One region of the Rhizobium sp. BK456 genome, then DNA from elsewhere that is predicted to be linked to it. Evidence: predicted binding sites of a transcription regulator. Region 1 holds the regulator's gene; the other holds the start of a gene.
The links. The regulator LexA, encoded in region 1, represses DNA repair genes until DNA is damaged. The targets are predictions, from matches to a motif close to TGTTCNNNNTGTGTTCNG.
Positions count from the first base shown of each region.

Region 2: a site for LexA is predicted at 1,498-1,515, ahead of FHX03_RS09360 (ATP-dependent helicase). Genes of this name have one in related genera too.

Region 1 is NZ_JACIAO010000003.1:278,907-283,116, forward strand. It holds gene kdsA (3-deoxy-8-phosphooctulonate synthase) at 1-396, opposite strand, end outside; gene FHX03_RS10950 (VOC family protein) at 396-1,289, opposite strand; gene lexA (transcriptional repressor LexA) at 1,486-2,205, shown strand; gene FHX03_RS10960 (ComEC/Rec2 family competence protein) at 2,186-4,210, opposite strand, start outside.
Region 2 is NZ_JACIAO010000002.1:640,557-644,766, forward strand. It holds gene FHX03_RS09360 (ATP-dependent helicase) at 1-1,455, opposite strand, end outside; gene FHX03_RS09365 (VOC family protein) at 1,683-2,159, shown strand; gene FHX03_RS09370 (PrkA family serine protein kinase) at 2,567-4,210, shown strand, end outside.

The sequences.
Region 1 (4,210 bases):
CAGAAGGTCGGTCTGACGGCAGAGGAAGGCCGGGATCTGCAGGACATCGACCACCCTTGCCACTTCGGCGCATTGCTCGGCGGTATGAACGTCGGTGAGAACCGGAAAGCCGAATTCCTTCTTGAGATCGGCGAAGACCTGCATGCCTTTTTCAAGCCCGATGCCGCGCTCGGCCGACAGCGAGGTGCGGTTCGCCTTGTCGAAGGAGCTCTTGTAGACGAGGCCGATGCCGAGCTTGGCGCAGAGCTCCTTGAGCGTGCCGGCAACCATGAAAGCGTGGTCGCGGCTCTCCATCTGGCAGGGGCCGGCAATCAGCGACAGGCGGCCGGTATTGGAAAAGGTGACCTGGCCTGCGCCCTCGCCGATCCTGACTTCCGAATTCGTATCAGTGCTCATCATCTTTCCTCGAAGGCGAAAAGCGTGCCCTGCCCGGGCGCCGGCTTCACCAGAATGCGATTGTTCTTGCGCGTGTAGGTCACTCCGTTAGCAGCCAAATGCGCTTCTGTCACGGCAAGATCGGCGACGGTGAAGAGGATGGCCCGGCCGCGCAGGCCGCGGTCGGCGGATAAGACGGCAACCTCGAAATAGGCCTCCAGCCCCTCCGGCGTCATCAGGCTGATTTTCGCATTCGGCGCCGCGATATTGACGCCGAAACCGGTTTTCTCGACCGCCGACTGCGCCATGGCAAGGCTGACGAAACCGGCGTAGGCGGCGGCATCAGGCGCGCACAGCGCGATCTCGGCGATGCCGGTCACGCCATTGGCATGTGTCTCCAGCGCGCCGCGGTCGGCGGGCAATGGATTGATGCGCTGGCAGGTAAAGAGAAAGAAGTCCGGCGCAAGCAGATCCGCTGCAAAGGCCAGTTTGAAGCTGCCGACGCTTTCGGAACCGTCCGGCATCTTCATTGGCCGGCTGAACTCCAGCATCTCGCCGGCGCTCGATCCGCCGGCAGCGAAGTGCCGATGATCGTGGCCGGCATCCTCGGTGCCGAAAACCACCGCCGAAAGCCCCTCATCGCCGCAACGGAAGCGGAAGGCCCGGTTGCGGGCGGTGAAGACATTCCCTTGCCGCGCCGAGGCCTCGCTCTCCTCGACGCTGGCGATACCGAGCGGCTCCAGATAGGTCTTGTCGGCGAAGAAGACACAGGCATTCTCCGTTCCGAAGGGATGGCGGGCATCGGCGGCAACCGTGAAGCCGAGCTTGCCGAGCCGCTCGCGGGCCAGATCGATATTGACGACGGGCAGCACGACATGATCCAGCGGGTGCGGTTTGGCGGAACGCTCGTTCATCATATCCCTCCCTCAAACGATAAGAGATGTGCGACAGCACCACCCCCAATGCAAGACATGTGTGCCAATCCGGCGAATGAAAATAAAAATCTCAAAGAGTTGGCGGCAAGTTTTACGGAAATTTAGCTACTTGCAGAACACATATGGAACATATAGTGTCTGTTCTGGATTTGTTTCAATCAGGGGTCACACGCCGATGCTCACGCGCAAACAACAGGAGCTTCTCCTTTTCATTCATGAGCGCATGAAGGAATCCGGCGTTCCGCCATCTTTCGACGAGATGAAGGATGCCCTGGATCTGGCCTCCAAATCCGGCATTCATCGCCTGATTACAGCGCTCGAAGAACGCGGTTTCATTCGCCGCCTACCGAACCGCGCCAGGGCGCTCGAGGTCATCAAGCTTCCCGAAGCCTATAGTCCCAGCATCCAGCCCCGGCGCGGCTTTTCGCCGAGCGTCATCGAGGGCAGCCTCGGCAAGCCCCAGCCGGTCGCCGCCCCCGCGCCTGTAAAACCCGTCGCCGACAACGGCAACTCGGTCTCGGTGCCGGTCATGGGCCGAATCGCTGCCGGTGTTCCGATATCGGCAATCCAGAACAATACCCACGACATCGTCGTTCCCGCCGACATGCTCGGCTCCGGTGAACATTATGCGCTGGAGGTGAAGGGCGATTCGATGATCGACGCCGGCATCTTCGACGGCGACACGGTGATCATCCGCAACGGCAGCACCGCAAGCCCCGGCGACATCGTCGTTGCCCTCGTCGATGACGAGGAAGCGACGCTGAAGCGCTTCCGCCGCAAGGGCGCCTCGATCGCGCTTGAGGCGGCCAACCCGGCTTACGAGACCCGGATCTTTGGGCCCGACCGCGTCAAGGTGCAGGGCAAGCTCGTCGGCCTCATTCGCCGCTATCACTGACACTGGACAGGCCGGATTCGGTAAAACTGTTGCTGCGCCAGTCATAGGCGCGCTGGCGCATCCATGGCCGCGACAGCGTTTCGAATGCGGTTGCGACCTCCAGGCCGGTATCTGCGAAGCGCAGCTCGAGGGAACCGGTCTTGCGCAGCGTCTCACCGGTGAAGAGCGTCGCGCCTGAGCGGCAGCTGTTGAAACGCAGGCGGACCGGCGTCACGACGATATCGGCTGCATCGCAGGCCGGGCCGAGATAAGCGGCATTGTCGATGATGCTTACCACACGGCCATTGCCAAGCCTTGATATGCACCAGGCCTTTTTGACGCAGGAGAAGCGGTTTGTTTCACCGCCCGCGGCGGCCCCCCGCATCGCTGTCCTTGCTTCATTCTGTTGCTCGCGGGAAAGCCTGACGCGTCGGTCTTCCCCCTCCGGCGGGATAGCGGGGCCACCCAGCATCTTCGGCGGGTGATGCGTCGGCAGGACCAGCGCTCTTTGCCACTGGTCGAAGATGAAATCCGGCGGGTTTTCACGATTGGAAGCCATTGCCGCGGTCTCGACGAGCGCGACCAGACCGCCATCCTCCGAAATCACCAGATCCGGCGGCCGGGAAACCGGCAGAATCAACAGAATGAAGGTCGAAACGGCGAGGATTGCTGAGCCGGCATGGCGCAGCCGGGTGCGGAGCAGCGTCAGCAGCAGGAAGCCTGCCACGGCGATGGCGAAATACCAGGCGGGCAAGCGGCCGACGCCGATATCGCCGCCCCAGCCGGACACTGTCTTGGCGACCGCGATCACCAGATCAAGGCCGAAGCCGACCACCTTCCAGAGCGGAGCGTCCAGACCGAACGGCATGAGCAACATCGCCAGCAGCCCGGCCGGCATCACGATGAAGGAGATGATCGGCATCGTCGCGAGGTTTGCCGGCAGGCCGTAAGCGGTCAGGCGATGAAAATGTTCGATCGAAAACAGCGCCGTGGAAAAACCGCCGATCAGCGAAGTCAGGAAGACGCCGCCGAAGAAACCGGCGACCGCAACGAGCGGCCGGAAGACCGGCAGCCTCAGCAAAGCGTTTTCGCGAATGCGCCGCTCCTTCCACAACTGATAACCCGATACCAGCGCCAATGTCGCGGCAAAGGACATCTGGAAGCTCGGGCCCAGGACTTCGGAGGGCGAAATGGCGATGATGACGAGGGCCGAGAGCACGACATTGCGCAGGCTGATCGACGGCCGATCGAAGAAGACGGCAATCAGCATGATGGCCATCATGATAAAGGCGCGTTCAGCCGAGACCCCGAAGCCGGAGATCAGGTAGTAAGCGGTGACGGCGATGAGCGCGCCTGCTGCGGCGATCTTCTTGGTCGGATAGGCCTGGGCAGCACCTGGAAAGAGGCTGAGCAGCATCCGGAAGCCGACGAAGAAGATGCCGGCCGACAACGCCATGTTGAGGCCCGAGATCGCGACGATATGAGCAAGGCCGGACTGGCGCAGCGCCTCCGTCGTCGCATTCGAGATGGCGCGCCGCTCGTCGGTCACCAGAGCAGCGGCAAAAGCGCCCGTATCGCCGGGCAGGATCGATCGAATGCGATCGCCGATACCGCTGCGCAGCCGGTAAAGCCATTCGAGCATTGCTTCCGACGTCGACATTGCACCCTGCGGGCCCGCCCCCAAATCCCTCTCCGGAGCGCCATAGAAGAAGCCGTTGGCACCGATGCCGTCGAAATAGGCACTGAAGGAGAAATCGTTGAGTTCAGGCAGCGCTGGGCCTGCCGGAGGCGTCAGCCGCGCCCTGCCGGTGATGATGTCACCGATCTCGAAAGGCGTATCGGCGCCGCGGACGATCGCGGTGATGCGCCCCGGCCGCCGCTTCAGCTCCGGCGCCTCCGTGCCGGTGACGGCAAGGATGTAGCGCCAACGCCCACGTCCATCGCCTTCCCGCCGTTCGACACGGCCGGTCACCGTCGTCGTCACGGATGAATCGAGGATCACGGTCGAAGCCCTCCAGCTCTCGAA
Region 2 (4,210 bases), on a different contig from region 1:
GTCGTGCAGCGCGCGCACCGTCGTGTCGCCGAGGCCCCGCTTCGGCGTGTTGATGATGCGCTCGAAGGCGAGGTCATCGGAGGCTTGAGCGACCAGGCGGAAATAGGCCATGGCGTCGCGGATCTCCAGGCGCTCGTAAAAGCGCGGGCCGCCGATGACGCGATAGTTGAGGCCAAGGGTGACGAAGCGGTCTTCGAATTCGCGCATCTGGAAGGAGGCGCGCACGAGAATCGCCATGTCGTTGAGCAGATGCTTGCCGCGCTGAAGCTGCTCGATTTCCTCGCCGATGGCGCGGGCTTCCTCCTCCGAATCCCAGGAGGCGTGCACCTGCACCTTGACGTCGTCCGGATCGGAGCGGTCGGTGAACAGTGTCTTGCCGAGCCGCCCTTCATTATGGGCGATCAGATGGGCAGCGGCACCGAGGATATGTTCGGTCGAGCGGTAGTTGCGCTCGAGCTTGATGACTTTGGCGCCGGGGAAATCCTTCTCGAAGCGCAGGATGTTGTCGACCTCGGCGCCGCGCCAGCCATAGATCGACTGGTCGTCGTCCCCGACGCAGCAGACGTTCTGCGGCTCGCCCTTGGCGCGCTGGGCGAGGAGCCGGAGCCACATATATTGAGCGGTGTTGGTGTCCTGGTACTCGTCGACGAGGATATAGCGGAAGCGGCCGTGATATTCCTTCAGAAGATCGGGGTTCTTGCGGAAGATCGCGATAGGATGCATCAGCAGGTCGCCGAAGTCGCAGGCGTTCAGCGTCGTCAGGCGCGCCTGATAGGCGAAATAGAGATCGCGGCCGCGGCCGTTGGCGAAGGCGCGCGCATCACCCTCAGGGATATCGGCGGGGCCGAGACCCTTGTTCTTCCAGGTGTCGATCATGCCGGCGAACTGCTTGGCCGGCCAGCGCTTGTCGTCGAGGCCTTCGGCCTGGATCAGCTGCTTGATCAGGCGGACGACGTCGTCGGTATCGAGAATGGTGAAATCGGAGCGCAGGCCGACGAGCTCGCCGTGGCGGCGCAGAAGTTTGACGCCGATAGAATGGAAGGTGCCGAGCCAGGGCATGCCTTCGACGGCGCCACCGACGAGCAACGCGATGCGCTCCTTCATCTCGCGGGCCGCCTTATTGGTGAAGGTGACGGCGAGGATCTGCGAGGGGAAGGCGCGGCCGGTATTGAGGATATGTGCGATGCGAGTTGTCAGCACGCGAGTCTTGCCGGTGCCGGCGCCCGCAAGCACGAGGACCGGGCCTTCCAGGGTTTCGACGGCTTCGGTCTGTTCGGGGTTCAGCCCGGAGAGATAATCCGGCCGGCTGCCGCCGTCGCGGGCGGCCATGGCGCGGGCGGCAATGCCACCGGTGGCGGGCGCCCTCCCGGCGGGCGCGGCAGGCGGCTGCGGCTTGCGCGCCATCTCGCCCGGCTCTTCGTCGAAGAAGGGAATATCGTCGAAACTATTGCTCATGGCGCGTAATGTAGTGATTCGGGAAGGAAAGACCAGAAAAGATGTTCTGCTTTCATTCCCAAGCCGCCGCTATCCCAAGGGGTTTACGCATGGCGGCAAGGCTGCTTGATAGGACAGAGGCAACCCGACGGAAAATTTCAGCCGCACTTGTCGGAAACCGCGTCGGCGGGGCGTCCTTGGATCATCGGACAATCGTCCGGGTCTACCGTCAACAAGGAGGCTGCATCATGGCGAAGGTCGTTTCAAATCTCTGGTTCGCGCAGGAAGCGCGCGAAGCCGTCGAATTCTATGTGTCCATAATCCCGGATTCCAGGGTTGGCCGCACGACCATTCTTCCGGCGGAAACGCCGAGCGGGCCTCCCGGCAGCGTCGAGCTGATCGAGTTCACGCTCGGCAATCAGGCCTTCCTGGCGATGAAGGCGGGTCCGCCCGATAGCTTCAACCATTCCTTCTCGATCGCGATCCTCTTGGAAAGCCAGGCCGAGATCGATCGGGTCTGGGAAGCATTCCTCGCCAATGGCGGCACGCCGGAGGCCTGCGGCTGGCTGAAAGATCGCTGGGGCCTATCCTGGCAGATCGTGCCGCGCATGCTTTCCGAGATGATCGCCCACGGCGACCGCGAGCGGGCCAGGCGCGTGACCGAGGTGATGCTCGGCATGGTCAAGATCGATGTCGCCGGGCTGGAGAAGGCATTCAACGGCTGAATTGTGCTGGCGGCGAATGATTCGAACGCTTGGCTCACGGCCGGCATGCGGCCGTTTCCGCCATGTCGGGCGCCAACCGGCACATGCTGTCCAGCACCGACTCTGTGCAGATTTGGCTGCCAATCGTCGATTTTTCCGGAACTCGAATCACGGGCGACATTGCACACCCTTTTCATCTTTCTGTCACGTCGCGAAATGTGCTGATACCGCACGGGTGCTTTTTTCAACTATAATGAGAAACAGTTTCGTAGAGTAAAAATAACCGGTGCATGCACGTTTTTGTGCGTTGCAAGAAACAGCCGGTGAGCGTCGAATATAGCTACGAAATTATTGATTCTTAGGAACGTCGTAGCCATCTCGATGGTTATACGACTTTGAGCCTGCGGCAGAACCTTACTGGAGGGCCCATGCTGAACGAATCCGTATTCGATGCGTTTACGCGCAGTTACGAAGCGCGCCGCGAAACCGATATGTCGGTGGCCGAGTATCTCGATCTCTGCAAAAAAGACCCGATCGCCTATGCCAATGCGACCGAGCGCCTGCTCGCCGCGATTGGCGAGCCGCAGATGGTCGACACTGCGAGAGATGCGCGGCTTGGCCGAATCTTCATGAACAGGACCATCCGGATCTACCCGGCCTTTGCCGGTTTCCACGGCATGGAAGAGACGATCGAACGCATCGTTTCCTTCTTCCGTCACGCGGCACAGGGGCTCGAGGAGCGCAAGCAGATCCTCTACCTCCTCGGCCCGGTCGGCGGCGGCAAGTCGTCCTTGGCGGAGCGGCTGAAGCTGCTGATGGAGGTTCATCCGATCTACGTGCTGAAGGCGGGCGACGAAATCAGCCCTGTTTTCGAAAGCCCGCTCAACCTCTTCGATCCGGAGACGATGGGGTCGCTTCTCCAAGAGCAATACGGCATCCCGCTGCGGCGCCTGAACGGGCTGATGAGCCCGTGGTGCCTGAAGCGGCTCGACGACTTCGGCGGCGATATTTCCCGCTTCCGCGTCGTCAGAATTCAGCCTTCGCGATTGCGCCAGATCGCCATCGCCAAGACCGAGCCCGGAGACGAGAACAATCAGGATATCTCGTCGCTGGTCGGCAAGGTCGACATCCGCAAGCTTGAGACCTACTCCCAGAACGATCCCGATGCCTACAGCTATTCGGGCGGGCTCAACCGCGCCAATCAGGGCGTGCTTGAATTCGTCGAAATGTTCAAGGCACCGATCAAGATGCTGCATCCGCTGCTGACGGCGACGCAGGAGGGCAATTACATCGGCTCCGAAAATATCGGCGCCATACCCTTCTCCGGCATCGTCCTCGCACATTCGAACGAAGCGGAGTGGCAGACCTTCAAGGCCAACAAGAACAATGAGGCCTTCATCGACCGCATCTGTGTGATCAAGGTGCCCTATTGCCTCCGGGTGATGGAAGAGCAGAAGATCTACGAGAAACTGATCGAAGGGTCGGAACTCGCGGATACGCCGTGCGCTCCGGCAACGCTCGAAATGCTGGCCCGTTTTTCGGTGCTTTCACGCCTGCGCAAGCATGAGAACTCGACATTCTTCTCGAAGATGCGCACTTATGACGGCGAGAGCCTGAAAGAAACCGATCCGCGCGCCCGCAGCGTTCAGGAATACCGGGATGCGGCCGGCATCGACGAGGGCATGGACGGCATATCGACACGCTTTGCCTTCAAGGTGCTCGCCTCCACCTTCAATCACGACACCACGGATATCGGCGCCGACCCTGTGCATCTGATGTATGTGCTGGAACAGGCGATCCGCCGCGAGCAGTTTTCCGACGATGTCGAGAAGCGCTATCTGGAATTCATCAAGGCCGATCTTGCGCCACGCTACGCAGAGTTCATTGGCAATGAGATTCAGAAGGCTTATCTTGAATCCTATGCGGACTACGGACAGAACCTGTTCGACCGCTATGTCGACTATGCCGATGCCTGGATCGAAGACGTGGACTTCAAGGATCCCGATACCGGTCAGCTTCTCGACCGCGAGCTCCTCAACCAGGAACTGACGAAAATCGAAAAGCCGGCGGGA